DNA from 3 places in the Alkalihalobacterium alkalinitrilicum genome. Region 3 is predicted to be linked to each of the others. Evidence: a T-box and tRNA genes for the amino acid it is inferred to sense, from the RefSeq annotation. Region 3 holds a T-box; the other regions hold tRNA genes.

Region 1 (4,179 bases), 1.5 Mb from region 3:
CTATCCGTCGTGGGCGTAGGAAATTTGAGAGGAGCTGTCCTTAGTACGAGAGGACCGGGATGGACACACCGCTGGTGTACCAGTTGTTCCGCCAGGAGCATAGCTGGGTAGCTACGTGTGGACGGGATAAGCGCTGAAAGCATCTAAGCGTGAAGCCCCCCTCAAGATGAGATTTCCCATTACGTTAAGTAAGTAAGACCCCTTAGAGATGATGAGGTTGATAGGTCTCGGGTGGAAGCGTGGTGACACGTGGAGCTGAGAGATACTAATCGGTCGAGGGCTTATCCAAAACATAAAGCGTTGATATTCTTCTAGTACATTATCCAGTTTTGAGAGAATGACTCTCAATCATAAGCATCGAATCACTTCGAAGCTTATCACAACTTAAAAAAGGATTTTCAGAAGCAAGAAGTTCGAGGAAGTGAAATTCTGAGGAGTGGAGCGTATCGGAAAGGTAACCGACTAAGTTCGTCACGTCCTGTGACAACGTCGGCACTAGTACATCCTGTACGTCGGAGCACCGCAAGAATTGAAACTGACGAAGAAATTCGCAGCTTATCAAAAATCCTAATAGAAAATTGTTAGAAGCGAGTAGTTCGAGGCGGCAAGTTCACGAGTAGCGGAATGTACGTTTGAAGGGTACATGAGCAACGCAGGGAGCGCAGCCAACGAAGAAATGCGAAGCTTATCACAATTTTATAAGTCTAGTGGCGATAGCGAAGAGGTCACACCCGTTCCCATGCCGAACACGGAAGTTAAGCTCTTCAGCGCCGATGGTAGTTGGGGGCTTCCCCCTGTGAGAGTAGGACGTCGCTAGGCTATTAAATAAATATTATCTGGGGCCTTAGCTCAGCTGGGAGAGCGCCTGCCTTGCACGCAGGAGGTCAGCGGTTCGACCCCGCTAGGCTCCACCAGGATTTTTCATTCGGAGGAATACCCAAGTCCGGCTGAAGGGATCGGTCTTGAAAACCGACAGGCGGGTTAAACCGCGCGGGGGTTCGAATCCCTCTTCCTCCCCCATATTTATTTAATAACTTAGACCATCTATTTACTGTATATCATCGAATCCATTTCGAGGAAACGCAAGTAGAGAAAAAGAAAGCCAATTGCTTCGATGAGTAACATCATCCATAAGCATTCATATTATCGCGGGGTGGAGCATGGAGCTATACTTCATGAATTCACATCGACATGTCGTGACGCATCAAGCTACAAAGCGTTACGAGAAGAGGAAACGATGACCTCTTAGAAAAAACATCATCCGTAAGCTATATAACGTCGCGGGGTGGAGCAGTCTGGTAGCTCGTCGGGCTCATAACCCGAAGGTCATAGGTTCAAATCCTATCCCCGCAACCAAAATAACTTTTAGTGTGGTCCCGTGGTGTAGCGGTTAACATGCCTGCCTGTCACGCAGGAGATCGCGGGTTCGATTCCCGTCGGGACCGCCATAAAATATTAGAGTTTAGAGAAGCAAGAAATTCAATGCTTATCGCAAGTTGAATAAGGCTCGGTAGCTCAGTCGGTAGAGCAATGGACTGAAAATCCATGTGTCGGCGGTTCGATTCCGTCCCGAGCCACCATTTAATGTTGGAGGGGTAGCGAAGTGGCTAAACGCGGCGGACTGTAAATCCGCTCCCTGAGGGTTCGGCGGTTCGAATCCGTCCCCCTCCACCATTTTTTACTCTAGGGGCATAGTTTAAAGGTAGAACTACGGTCTCCAAAACCGTCAGTGTGGGTTCAATTCCTACTGCCCCTGCCAGAGAGACCATTATATTGTGGCGGTTGTGGCGAAGTGGTTAACGCACCGGATTGTGATTCCGGCATTCGTGGGTTCAATTCCCATCAGCCGCCCCATTTTAATAGTATAAAAATTTATGGGCTATAGCCAAGCGGTAAGGCAACGGACTTTGACTCCGTCATGCGTAGGTTCGAATCCTGCTAGCCCAGCCATTATGCGGAAGTAGTTCAGTGGTAGAACATCACCTTGCCAAGGTGAGGGTCGCGGGTTCGAGTCCCGTCTTCCGCTCCAAGAAAATAGTCTGTCTAGCCGGGGTGGTGGAATTGGCAGACACACAGGACTTAAAATCCTGCGGTAGGTGACTACCGTGCCGGTTCAAGTCCGGCCCTCGGCACCATATGCGCCCTTAGCTCAGCTGGATAGAGTGTTTGACTACGAATCAAAAGGTCGGGAGTTCGAATCTCTCAGGGCGCGCCAATTTAATACGGGAAGTGGCTCAGCTTGGTAGAGCACCTGGTTTGGGACCAGGGGGTCGCAGGTTCAAATCCTGTCTTCCCGACCATGACGAATTTAAATTCAATAGGGCCTATAGCTCAGCTGGTTAGAGCGCACGCCTGATAAGCGTGAGGTCGGTGGTTCGAGTCCACTTAGGCCCACCATATATTATTCCACAGTAGCTCAGTTGGTAGAGCAATCGGCTGTTAACCGATCGGTCGCAGGTTCGAGTCCTGCCTGTGGAGCCACTTACTGGCCCGTTGGTCAAGCGGTTAAGACACCGCCCTTTCACGGCGGTAACACGGGTTCGAATCCCGTACGGGTCACCAATTTAAATTTTTTTGTTCCAGTTTTCATGGAGGATTAGCTCAGCTGGGAGAGCACCTGCCTTACAAGCAGGGGGTCGGCGGTTCGAGCCCGTCATCCTCCACCATGCCGGTGTAGCTCAATTGGTAGAGCAACTGACTTGTAATCAGTAGGTTGGGGGTTCAAGTCCTCTCGCCGGCACCACTATAAACTTAAAAAAAGTTTATTAAAATGAGTAATAAGTTAATACTCATTTTTGTGTTAGGAAGATATTCGTTCAAAAATCAAAGTGAATAAGCTACATTTAATTCGGGAGCCATTAGCTCAGTTGGTAGAGCATCTGACTTTTAATCAGAGGGTCGAAGGTTCGAGTCCTTCATGGCTCACCATTTTTTGTTTTTGCGGGTGTGGCGGAATTGGCAGACGCGCTAGACTTAGGATCTAGTGTCTTTGACGTGGGGGTTCGAGTCCCTTCACCCGCACCATTCTATTCATAAATAAAGAGAATATACATATGTAAGGGAATTACCGTTTATAGGTAATTCCCTTTTTAGCGCCAGGTACCTTTAGCAGACTAAAGAGGACTGATAACGTTGATTCAGTCCAATTGTCTTGGTGGAGCGCCATTTTGGTGTTTCTTAGTTATTGATTCTGTAAACAGCGTAGGATATTTTTTTTGCTCAGTAATAATTGGTGGAGCTTGGCCTGAAGGAAATTTAGTGTGAATATAATCTAATAATGTTTGTATGTCTTTTTTGGTAGCTAATTGACTTTGTTCATCTAATATAATGCCAAGTTGGCCGCTAACTTCAACAGTTGCCCACTTAACTTGACTAATGTGTTGCACATTGGCTTGACGTAAGCGCATTTCTAATTGATCGACTGTAAGTCTTAATTTTTTTAAGTTTTTAATATTGATTACACCATCTTCGATTACAATAATTGATTTTCCAGTAAAAAAACTTTCAACTTTGTCAAACTTAACTTGAAGAAATTCAATAAAAATTAAAGTAAGAATAAGTAAAAGTGCAATGAGAAATGTAATCCAAATGTTTCGCTCACTTACTGGCTGTATCATTAAGTTCCCAATGGAAATCATAATAACGGTTTGGGAGACGGTTAATTGGGAGATTGATTTTCTACCACCAAGCCGTAATATCATAACCCCTACAAATACAATTATAATGGCTTTCCATACCCAGTGAAAATCCAAAATACTGCCTCCTTTATCTACAAAGGGTAATATGGATAGTTTATGTAATATATGTAAATTCTACTCAATAAGAGGTGAGAAAAAATGTCATCTAAAATGCGAAGAACTTTATGTTATTTAATAGGTTTATTAATTTTATCGATAGGGATCACATTTACGATCATTGCTAACCTTGGAGCAGGAGCTTGGGATGCGTTAAATGTAGGCTTATCCAATCGAGTTGGTTTAACAGTAGGTACATGGGTTATTCTAATTGGAGTTATTTTAATCATTGTGAATGCTCTAATAGCACGGGCCCGCCCAGAAATTCACTCATTACTAACGGTTATTGTCTTAGGTTATTTTATTGATTTTTGGTTGTTGATTGTATTTCAAAACATTCGCTTGACGGAGTTGCCAATACAAGCTGCTGTTCTTTTATTAGGAG
Region 2 (4,179 bases), 3.5 Mb from region 3:
AGAACATCCAGAGCATGAATAAACAAGAGGTAACTCCATTCTTTTCATAAACTCACTCCTAATTCATATAATTCATTTAGCCAATCGTACATAAATCCATTGCACAATTGTCACAGCCTACTTCATCTCTTAAATATTTCATATCGTGAATCGTAATATATCCCATTTCAATACTGATAATATTGTCTTTTCGTAATTCACTTAGAATACGATTGACTTGTTCTCTTGTGGTACCGCAAAACTTCCCTAATGTTTGATTGGTTAAATATAGTTCAATTAGTATCCCGTTTTTAAGAGTGCGGCCAAAACTATTGGATAAGCGAATTAATGTTGTAATTACGGCACCTTTTTTTCCTGATAAAATTAAATCGTGAAACCTTGTTTGCGTTCTGCGAAAATGGTCACCCATCCATTTCATATATTCAAAAGCTAAACGACTATCCCGAAGAAAGGCTTCTTCTAATATCTCTCTATTAATTACGCCTACTTCAGTATCCTCAATGACTTTTGCATTTAATAAGTACTTCGGATCTTCTGCAAGGAGGGTTAGCTCACCAATAATTTCTTCCTTAGCACATATTCGTAATATCAGTTCTTTGCCACCAGATACTATTTTACTAATTTGAACCTTTCCTGACTTAATTAAATAAATTTCTTTAGCCTGTACCCCTTCTTGAAAAAGATGATCTCCTTTCTTTATGTGCATTGTGTGACAAATTAGACCTTTAAGTTGATGTAAGGGATGATGTCCTGGGAAAGGGGTTCGCTCACATAAATTATCCATGATGATCACCTCACTTTAATTCTAATTTTAAATAGATTCCTTGAAATTTTATAACCATATTAACGGACTAGTAATTTTCTATTTTAATTGTAAGAGAAATTAAAAAATAAATATGTGATAATATTCACTTCAAGTTAATTAAAATACAATTTTTTTTTAAAATCATAAAAGCCATTCAGATTTTTCTGAATGGCTTAACACGTTATGTATAGTTAATTTATTCATGTCTCTCTTCATAAAAAAATAATGGCGCGCCCTGAGAGATTCGAACTCCCGACCTTTTGATTCGTAGTCAAACACTCTATCCAGCTGAGCTAAGGGCGCAAATGGTGCCGAGGGCCGGACTTGAACCGGCACGGTAGTCACCTACCGCAGGATTTTAAGTCCTGTGTGTCTGCCAATTCCACCACCCCGGCATAGCAGACTATTTACTTGGAGCGGAAGACGGGACTCGAACCCGCGACCCTCACCTTGGCAAGGTGATGTTCTACCACTGAACTACTTCCGCAAAATGGCTGGGCTAGCAGGATTCGAACCTACGCATGACGGAGTCAAAGTCCGTTGCCTTACCGCTTGGCTATAGCCCAAAAACTTTTTAATCTTACAAAATGGGGCGGCTGATGGGAATCGAACCCACGAATGCCGGAACCACAATCCGGTGCGTTAACCACTTCGCCACAACCGCCATAATATAAGGCTTTCTTTATGGCAGGGGCAGTAGGAATTGAACCCACACTGACGGTTTTGGAGACCGTAGTTCTACCTTTAAACTATGCCCCTAGAATCAATGGTGGCTCGGGACGGAATCGAACCGCCGACACATGGATTTTCAGTCCATTGCTCTACCGACTGAGCTACCGAGCCACAAATCTATTACAACAGTAGTAAAACTACTGAATAAGAATGGCGGTCCCGACGGGAATCGAACCCGCGATCTCCTGCGTGACAGGCAGGCATGTTAACCGCTACACCACGGGACCATATATGAACAAATTTGGTTGCACTCTTCAAATATTACTGATACTCGCTATCTCAGCTGATGCTCGACGTAGGTGCGGTAATTATTTTGGTTGCGGGGATAGGATTTGAACCTATGACCTTCGGGTTATGAGCCCGACGAGCTACCAGACTGCTCCACCCCGCGACGTTATATAGCTTACAGATGATGTTTTTTCTAAGAGGTCATCGTTTCCTCTTCTCGTAACGCTTTGTAGCTTGATGCGTCACGACATGTCGATGTAAAATCAAGAAGCTTTGCTCCATGCTCCACCCCGCGACGGTATATAGCTTACAGATGATGTTTTTTCTAAGAGGTCATCGTTTCCTCTTCTCGTAACGCTTTGTAGCTTGATGCGTCACGACATGTCGATGTAAAATCAAGAAGCTTTGCTCCATGCTCCACCCCGCGATAATATGAGCGCTTACGGATGATGTTACTCATCGTAGCAAGACTGTCTCTTCCTCTACTTGCTTATTCTTCGCAGTGTATGCGTCGAGACAACTCGATGTTATTTCATCGTAGTTTTGCTCGTTGCTCCACCCCGCGACGTTATATAGCTTACAGATGATGTTTTTTCTAAGAGGTCATCGTTTCCTCTTCTCGTAACGCTTTGTAGCTTGATGCGTCACGACATGTCGATGTAAAATCAAGAAGCTTTGCTCCATGCTCCACCCCGCGAGGTTATAAAGCATACGGATGATGTTACTCATCGTAGCAAGACTGTCTCTTCCTCTACTTGCTTATTCTTCGCAGTGTATGCGTCGAGACAACTCGATGTATTTTCATCGTAGATTTGCTCGTTATGCCTAGTGGACAAAGTCTATTTGCGACGTGATTTATATATTATCATAAGTAGTTATGGAATACAAGTTGAAAAAGTGATTGATTTTGTTTTTTTCTTTCTTCCCTACAATTTGAATATTAATCCAACCATTCTTATCAATCACTTTTTGACCGTTTTAAATATGTGTTTAAAATAAAAATTTACTTCAGAAAAGGTAGAGAAAGGTGCTTATTATAAAATAAGATCTATTCCAATGCTTTTACTTTTTCTTCTGCTAATAAAAACAAGACTAAGTACACTAAAACATCTCTAACTCTTGTAAGGAGAGCTTCTGTTTTTTTCAAAAGATCTTCAATAGTGATGGTTTCGATTTTATTATGAGGTTCGGATGATCCGTCATTCTCAACCTTGATGTAAATGAAAGAATGCGCTATTAAGTTTCGGATTTTAGCTAGATCAGAGTATTCCTCTGCAAGATGACTTTTTTCTTTTTCATAAAAAATATCTCTCGAAAGGCTGTAAAGTGTTTGTAAAAATGGATTGTAATTCATGGATTCTCTAAATGACTTTCTTGTATTTTCGTACTTAGGGTCATCATTTTCATGCCAAATTCCATGATATGTCACTTTTTTGGGAAGTGTTAGATCAAAGTATTCTTTTATGAAAGTAGCAACTCGATCAAATAAACCATATGATTGTAAATAGCATTGTTTCGTTCTTTCTATATAAAATTTCTTCTTATTATTTGTACTTGTTTCATAGCCTTTTAATGTTTCAAAGAAAAACTGCCTCGTAATGACAAACTCTTGTTTCATTAATTCAAATAAAAATGCGAAATATTCATTCCGTTCACCAGCTAAAAATGATACATGAATGTCGTCTTTCGAATTCCCCGAAAGAAATGAAGGGACCAACGATAAATATAATTCTTTTCGGCGGCACCATTGTTCGTATGTTTCCTCTTTATCTACTGGATAGGGACCTTCCTCGATGTCTTCAAGTGTAACCGCAGGTGGAGGCGTATACGTCAAAAGTTCTTCTAGACCTTCTTCCTTAATTGCTTGAATTACGACTTGAAATAAATGAGTACCATCTGAATTGTACATCACACTCTCAAGTTGAGCTTCCGCTTGAGAATAGAACCAAAGTCCTTCAGGTGTCGCTATACCTATCTTAGCATCTTCCAATATTGAACCGTATTCTTGTTCTAACGATAAATGAGTAGAACCGACCAAGTATTTTTCGGCTACTTGTTTTGAAGAATTTATTATTCCTGCCATCCACTTGAGCATTATATGGTAAGGTGTTCGATCAGCTTGTAATGTAATAAACGGAATCCAATTCCAAAAGTTCTTTACTAGTTCCACATTAAAATAGATATAATCATCTGGACTTTGCACACCATAATCAAACAATTCCTTTTCAATGCGAATCATATCCCATATTCGTGAATCATATTGATACAAGGTTTTCAATTTCATCTTCACTGCAATAATTTCAGGTTGTATTTCTTGTTCAAAATTAGGAGTTGCACGATAAACAACTCCTACCGATTTTAGGACATGTTGTGGTGTTATGAAAGGTAACTCTTTCTTTTCTTCTTTCGGAACA
Region 3 (4,179 bases):
AAATAATATTCCATATCAATTTGATTATGTAGCTGGTGGAGGAACAGATTCAGGCGCGATTCACTTAACTGCAAATGGTGTACCATCACTTTCCATTACAATCGCAACACGATACATCCACACACACGCTGCCATATTACACCGTGATGACTTCGAGAATGCAGTAAAATTAATTGTAGAAGTGATTAAGAAGTTAGACTCGGATACAGTGAAAGAAATTACGTTCGATTAACTGCTAATTGACCGTGTTAGAGTGGTGGTCAAACCAGGAACGGACAATGCTTCCGTTATATGACAAATACGGGGATTGTATGATAGACAGTGGTGACGCTAATTAGCATACAATCAACGAAAGTTGATCTTTTATAATGGGCTAGTACGGTTTCGGGTTAAAGCAGGAGAATAATCAAATAAATTTCATAGGAAGTTGATTTTCATACTCGTCTTAAAAAAAAATCCGGCGAATTCGCCGGATTATCTTTGAAGACCATTTGTAATTTGAGATACCATCTGTTGCTTCTGATCTTCACTTGCATTTTTCCAATACACTTCGAATAGTACACCGAGTCCAGGTAACATTTTTTCTTCACCACTAGACATCGCATCAGCTATTGTTGCTTCGACTTGATCTTCGCTACTTCCTTGAACATTCGCTAGTATTGCCCCACGTAAATTAAAGCTCATCGCTTAGCACTCCTTCATTTGGTGGATATTTATTCTTTCTTTCTTAGTTTGTGAAATTTTTTGAGGTTTATGTATAATTTGGTGGGTATAATTAGAAAAGATTGTCTAAAATTGAAAGGTAAAGAAAAAGGGTGAGGAGTCTACCATGAATCGAATTGAATCGGTGAAAAACCCGAAAGTGAAACAGTGGAAAAAACTACATACAAAAAAAGGACGAGACGCAGAAAAGCAATTTATACTTGAAGGAACTCATTTAATAGAAGAAGCACGTACATCGGGGATTGTGCCAGAAGAACTAATTATATCCGAAGAATATGATGTGCCAAAAAGTTGGTCGGATTGGCAAGTTCCGATTACTTATGTGACGGACCGCGTGATGGTAGAGCTAAGTGAAACTCGAACTCCACAAGGTGTCATCGCTATCTGTCAACAGTTTGAGCATCTTTTAGCTCCTAAAAAAGGAAAATATCTATTTCTCGATGCCGTTCAAGACCCAGGTAATGTTGGCACGATTATCCGTACTGCCGATGCTGCAGGAATGGATGGGGTCGTGTTAGGTGATGGTTCAGTGGATCTATATAATGGCAAAGTCATTCGTTCAACACAAGGTTCGCTTTTCCATCTTCCGATAATAAGAGGTAACTTAAATGAGTGGGTTACTAACATGAAAACACTTGAAATCCCAGTTTATGGGACGGCGCTTGAGAATGGACGAGATTATAACGAAGTAGAGACAACATCATCTTATGCACTCATTGTTGGTAATGAAGGTGAAGGGGTTTCAAAAGAGCTATTAAAACAAACGGACTTGAACTTGTATGTTCCCATTTACGGTAAGGCTGAATCATTAAATGTCGCGATTGCAACAGCTATCTTAATATATGGATTGAGAAATCAATAATTCCACTTGCGCTGTGTGTTATTTTTTTCTATACTTTAATAAGTTTGATATTACATAACTCGATATTGTTAAAAGCGATGAAGGAGAGTAGTAAGCTGTCCATCACCATTTAGGGAGGAAATGTCTTAGACTGAAAGCATTTCTATGGTTGATACAGGTGAATTCACTCTTGAGCTAGCACTGGAACATAAGATTATTCATGATTAATCTTATTAAAGTGTATCGGTGAAAGCCGTTACCTAATGAAGTGAGTGATAGTGGATTCTATTGCTAATAAGGGTGGTACCACGAGCCATCGTCCCTTAATTTGGGGCGATGGCTCTATTTTTTTTACAATACAAAGTTCTTTCAAAGTGTACCATCTTTGTTAGACAATCGTTTTTTCCCAATAATCTAGGTACATTTTAGTTGTATATAAAAAGGAGGAAAAATCTAATGAAAGATCGATTAGAAGGTCTGAAAACAGAAGCGCTTGAAAAAGTGGCGCAAGCTGATACGTTAAAAGCATTACAAGATATTCGTGTCGCTTATTTAGGAAAGAAAGGTCCAATTACGGAAGTGTTAAGAGGGATGGGGCAACTATCAGCAGAAGAACGACCACTTATAGGGCAAATGGCCAATGATGTTCGTGCCGCTATTACTGAAAAATTAGAAGAAAAAGAGTCACATCTAGAAGCACAAGAAGTAGAGCGTAAATTAGCTGAGGAAAGTATCGATGTGACACTTCCAGGCAGACCAGTCGCAAAAGGAGCTCGTCATCCATTAACAGCGGTTGTTGAGCATGTCGAAGATGTTTTTATCGGAATGGGCTTTGAGGTGGCTGAAGGTCCAGAAGTTGAAACAGATTATTATAACTTTGAAGCACTCAACTTACCGAAAGATCACCCAGCACGTGATATGCAGGATTCTTTTTATATTACTAATGATTTGTTATTACGTACACATACGTCACCAGTTCAAGCCCGTACGATGGAAGAATATCAAGGACAAGGCCCTGTGAAAATCATTTGTCCAGGAAAAGTATTCAGACGAGATGATGATGACGCCACTCACTCGCATCAGTTTATGCAAATCGAAGGGCTTTACATAGACGAAAATGTCCGCATGAGTGATTTAAAGGGTGTTCTTGCTACGTTTGCTAAGAGATATTTTGGTGAAGAACGTACGATTCGTCTTCGTCCAAGTTTCTTCCCGTTTACAGAGCCTTCTGTTGAAGTGGATGTTTCGTGTGGAATTTGTGGTGGAAAAGGTTGTAGAGTTTGTAAACAAACAGGTTGGATTGAAGTGCTTGGCGCTGGTATGGTACATCCACGCGTTCTTGAAATGGGTGGATTCGATCCAAAGAAATATAGTGGCTTTGCTTTCGGTATGGGTGTTGAACGTCTCGCAATGTTAAAGTACGGTATTGATGATATTCGTCATTTTTATACAAATGACTTACGATTCTTAGAACAATTTAAACGAGTGTAAGAGGGAGGAAAGAATATGTTAGTTTCTTATAAATGGCTTCAAGATTATATAGATGTAGCGGATTTAACACCAGCTGAAATTGCAGACAGGTTAACTAAAGGTGGAATTGAAGTCGATATCATTCATTCACTAAAAAAAGGAATGAGTGGTGTCGTCGTCGGCCATGTTTTGGAATGTACACAGCATCCAAATGCGGATAAATTACGAGTGTGTAAAGTCGATGTTGGTGCAGAAGAACATTTACAAATTGTTTGTGGTGCAGCGAATGTCGGCGCAGGGCAAAAAGTAGCGGTTGCAACTGTAGGTGCTGTATTACCAGGAAACTTTAAAATTAAAAAAGCGAAGCTTCGTGGGGAATTGTCCCAAGGAATGATTTGTTCTCTTCAAGAGTTAGGAATTGAAGGTAAGTTAATTCCTAAAGAGTTTGCAGAAGGCATTTATAATTTTCCAGAAGAAGTGGAAGCTGGTCAAGATGCGCTTGAAGCATTGAATTTAACAGATGAAGTCTTAGAATTAGATTTAACGCCAAATCGCTCCGATTGCTTAAGTATGCTTGGAGTAGCCTATGAAATGGCTGCATTATTAGGTCGTGACGTAAAACACCCAACAATTGCGGAAAGTACAAGTAGTGAAAAAGCGGCAGATTACGTTTCCGTTCATGTCGAAGCGTCAGAAGAAAATCCGTATTACGGTGCAAAGGTTATTAAAAATGTAAAAATCGGACCATCACCTTTATGGCTTCAAAACCGATTAATAGCAGCGGGCATTCGCCCGATTAGTAATGTAGTAGATGTAACGAACTATGTTCTTATTGAATATGGTCAACCGTTACATGCATTCGATTACGATCGCTTTGGTTCAAAGGAAGTCCTCGTGCGTCGTGCTCGTGATGGTGAAGAAATTATTACGCTTGATGATGAAACACGAAAGCTCAGCGCAGATCACTTAGTCATTACAAATGGAACGGACGCAACCGCAATTGCTGGCGTGATGGGGGGCGCATTTTCAGAAGTTCAAGAAGATACAACGACGATCCTTTTAGAAGCAGCATATTTTAATGGACAAACTGTTCGAAAGGCGTCTCGAGATTTAGGGCTGCGTAGTGAAGCGAGTATGCGTTATGA

The links. The T-box of region 3 lies ahead of pheS (phenylalanine--tRNA ligase subunit alpha). A T-box ahead of a tRNA ligase gene usually reads a tRNA of that ligase, here a tRNA-Phe.
Region 1: it encodes a tRNA-Phe, which carries the amino acid that the T-box ahead of pheS (phenylalanine--tRNA ligase subunit alpha) is inferred to sense. The anticodon was not compared.
Region 2: it encodes a tRNA-Phe, which carries the amino acid that the T-box ahead of pheS (phenylalanine--tRNA ligase subunit alpha) is inferred to sense. The anticodon was not compared.

Annotation. Positions count from the first base shown of each region.
Region 1 is NZ_KV917368.1:3,179,231-3,183,409, reverse strand. Features, by position in the region: rRNA gene BK574_RS15420 (23S ribosomal RNA) at 1-289, shown strand, start outside; rRNA gene rrf (5S ribosomal RNA) at 704-819, shown strand; tRNA gene BK574_RS15410 (tRNA-Ala) at 839-914, shown strand; tRNA gene BK574_RS15405 (tRNA-Ser) at 928-1,020, shown strand; gene BK574_RS28855 (hypothetical protein) at 1,115-1,249, shown strand; tRNA gene BK574_RS15400 (tRNA-Met) at 1,280-1,356, shown strand; tRNA gene BK574_RS15395 (tRNA-Asp) at 1,373-1,448, shown strand; tRNA gene BK574_RS15390 (tRNA-Phe) at 1,505-1,580, shown strand; tRNA gene BK574_RS15385 (tRNA-Tyr) at 1,590-1,674, shown strand; tRNA gene BK574_RS15380 (tRNA-Trp) at 1,686-1,759, shown strand; tRNA gene BK574_RS15375 (tRNA-His) at 1,779-1,854, shown strand; tRNA gene BK574_RS15370 (tRNA-Gln) at 1,876-1,950, shown strand; tRNA gene BK574_RS15365 (tRNA-Gly) at 1,955-2,029, shown strand; tRNA gene BK574_RS15360 (tRNA-Leu) at 2,047-2,135, shown strand; tRNA gene BK574_RS15355 (tRNA-Arg) at 2,139-2,215, shown strand; tRNA gene BK574_RS15350 (tRNA-Pro) at 2,224-2,300, shown strand; tRNA gene BK574_RS15345 (tRNA-Ile) at 2,321-2,397, shown strand; tRNA gene BK574_RS15340 (tRNA-Asn) at 2,406-2,481, shown strand; tRNA gene BK574_RS15335 (tRNA-Glu) at 2,488-2,562, shown strand; tRNA gene BK574_RS15330 (tRNA-Val) at 2,591-2,666, shown strand; tRNA gene BK574_RS15325 (tRNA-Thr) at 2,668-2,743, shown strand; tRNA gene BK574_RS15320 (tRNA-Lys) at 2,853-2,928, shown strand; tRNA gene BK574_RS15315 (tRNA-Leu) at 2,941-3,024, shown strand; gene BK574_RS15310 (DUF421 domain-containing protein) at 3,138-3,752, opposite strand; gene BK574_RS15305 (YczE/YyaS/YitT family protein) at 3,837-4,179, shown strand, end outside.
Region 2 is NZ_KV917368.1:1,111,896-1,116,074, reverse strand. Features, by position in the region: gene BK574_RS05285 (putative zinc-binding protein) at 1-48, opposite strand, end outside; gene BK574_RS05280 (Crp/Fnr family transcriptional regulator) at 77-784, opposite strand; tRNA gene BK574_RS05275 (tRNA-Arg) at 1,032-1,108, opposite strand; tRNA gene BK574_RS05270 (tRNA-Leu) at 1,112-1,200, opposite strand; tRNA gene BK574_RS05265 (tRNA-Gly) at 1,218-1,292, opposite strand; tRNA gene BK574_RS05260 (tRNA-Gln) at 1,297-1,371, opposite strand; tRNA gene BK574_RS05255 (tRNA-His) at 1,394-1,469, opposite strand; tRNA gene BK574_RS05250 (tRNA-Trp) at 1,491-1,564, opposite strand; tRNA gene BK574_RS05245 (tRNA-Phe) at 1,573-1,648, opposite strand; tRNA gene BK574_RS05240 (tRNA-Asp) at 1,689-1,764, opposite strand; tRNA gene BK574_RS05235 (tRNA-Met) at 1,852-1,928, opposite strand; gene BK574_RS28735 (hypothetical protein) at 2,091-2,225, opposite strand; gene BK574_RS28730 (hypothetical protein) at 2,369-2,494, opposite strand; gene BK574_RS05230 (LA2681 family HEPN domain-containing protein) at 2,814-4,179, opposite strand, start outside.
Region 3 is NZ_KV917368.1:4,653,569-4,657,747, forward strand. Features, by position in the region: gene BK574_RS22515 (M42 family metallopeptidase) at 1-232, shown strand, start outside; gene sspI (small acid-soluble spore protein SspI) at 475-684, opposite strand; gene BK574_RS22525 (TrmH family RNA methyltransferase) at 830-1,585, shown strand; T-box leader at 1,654-1,891, shown strand; gene pheS (phenylalanine--tRNA ligase subunit alpha) at 2,021-3,055, shown strand; gene pheT (phenylalanine--tRNA ligase subunit beta) at 3,071-4,179, shown strand, end outside.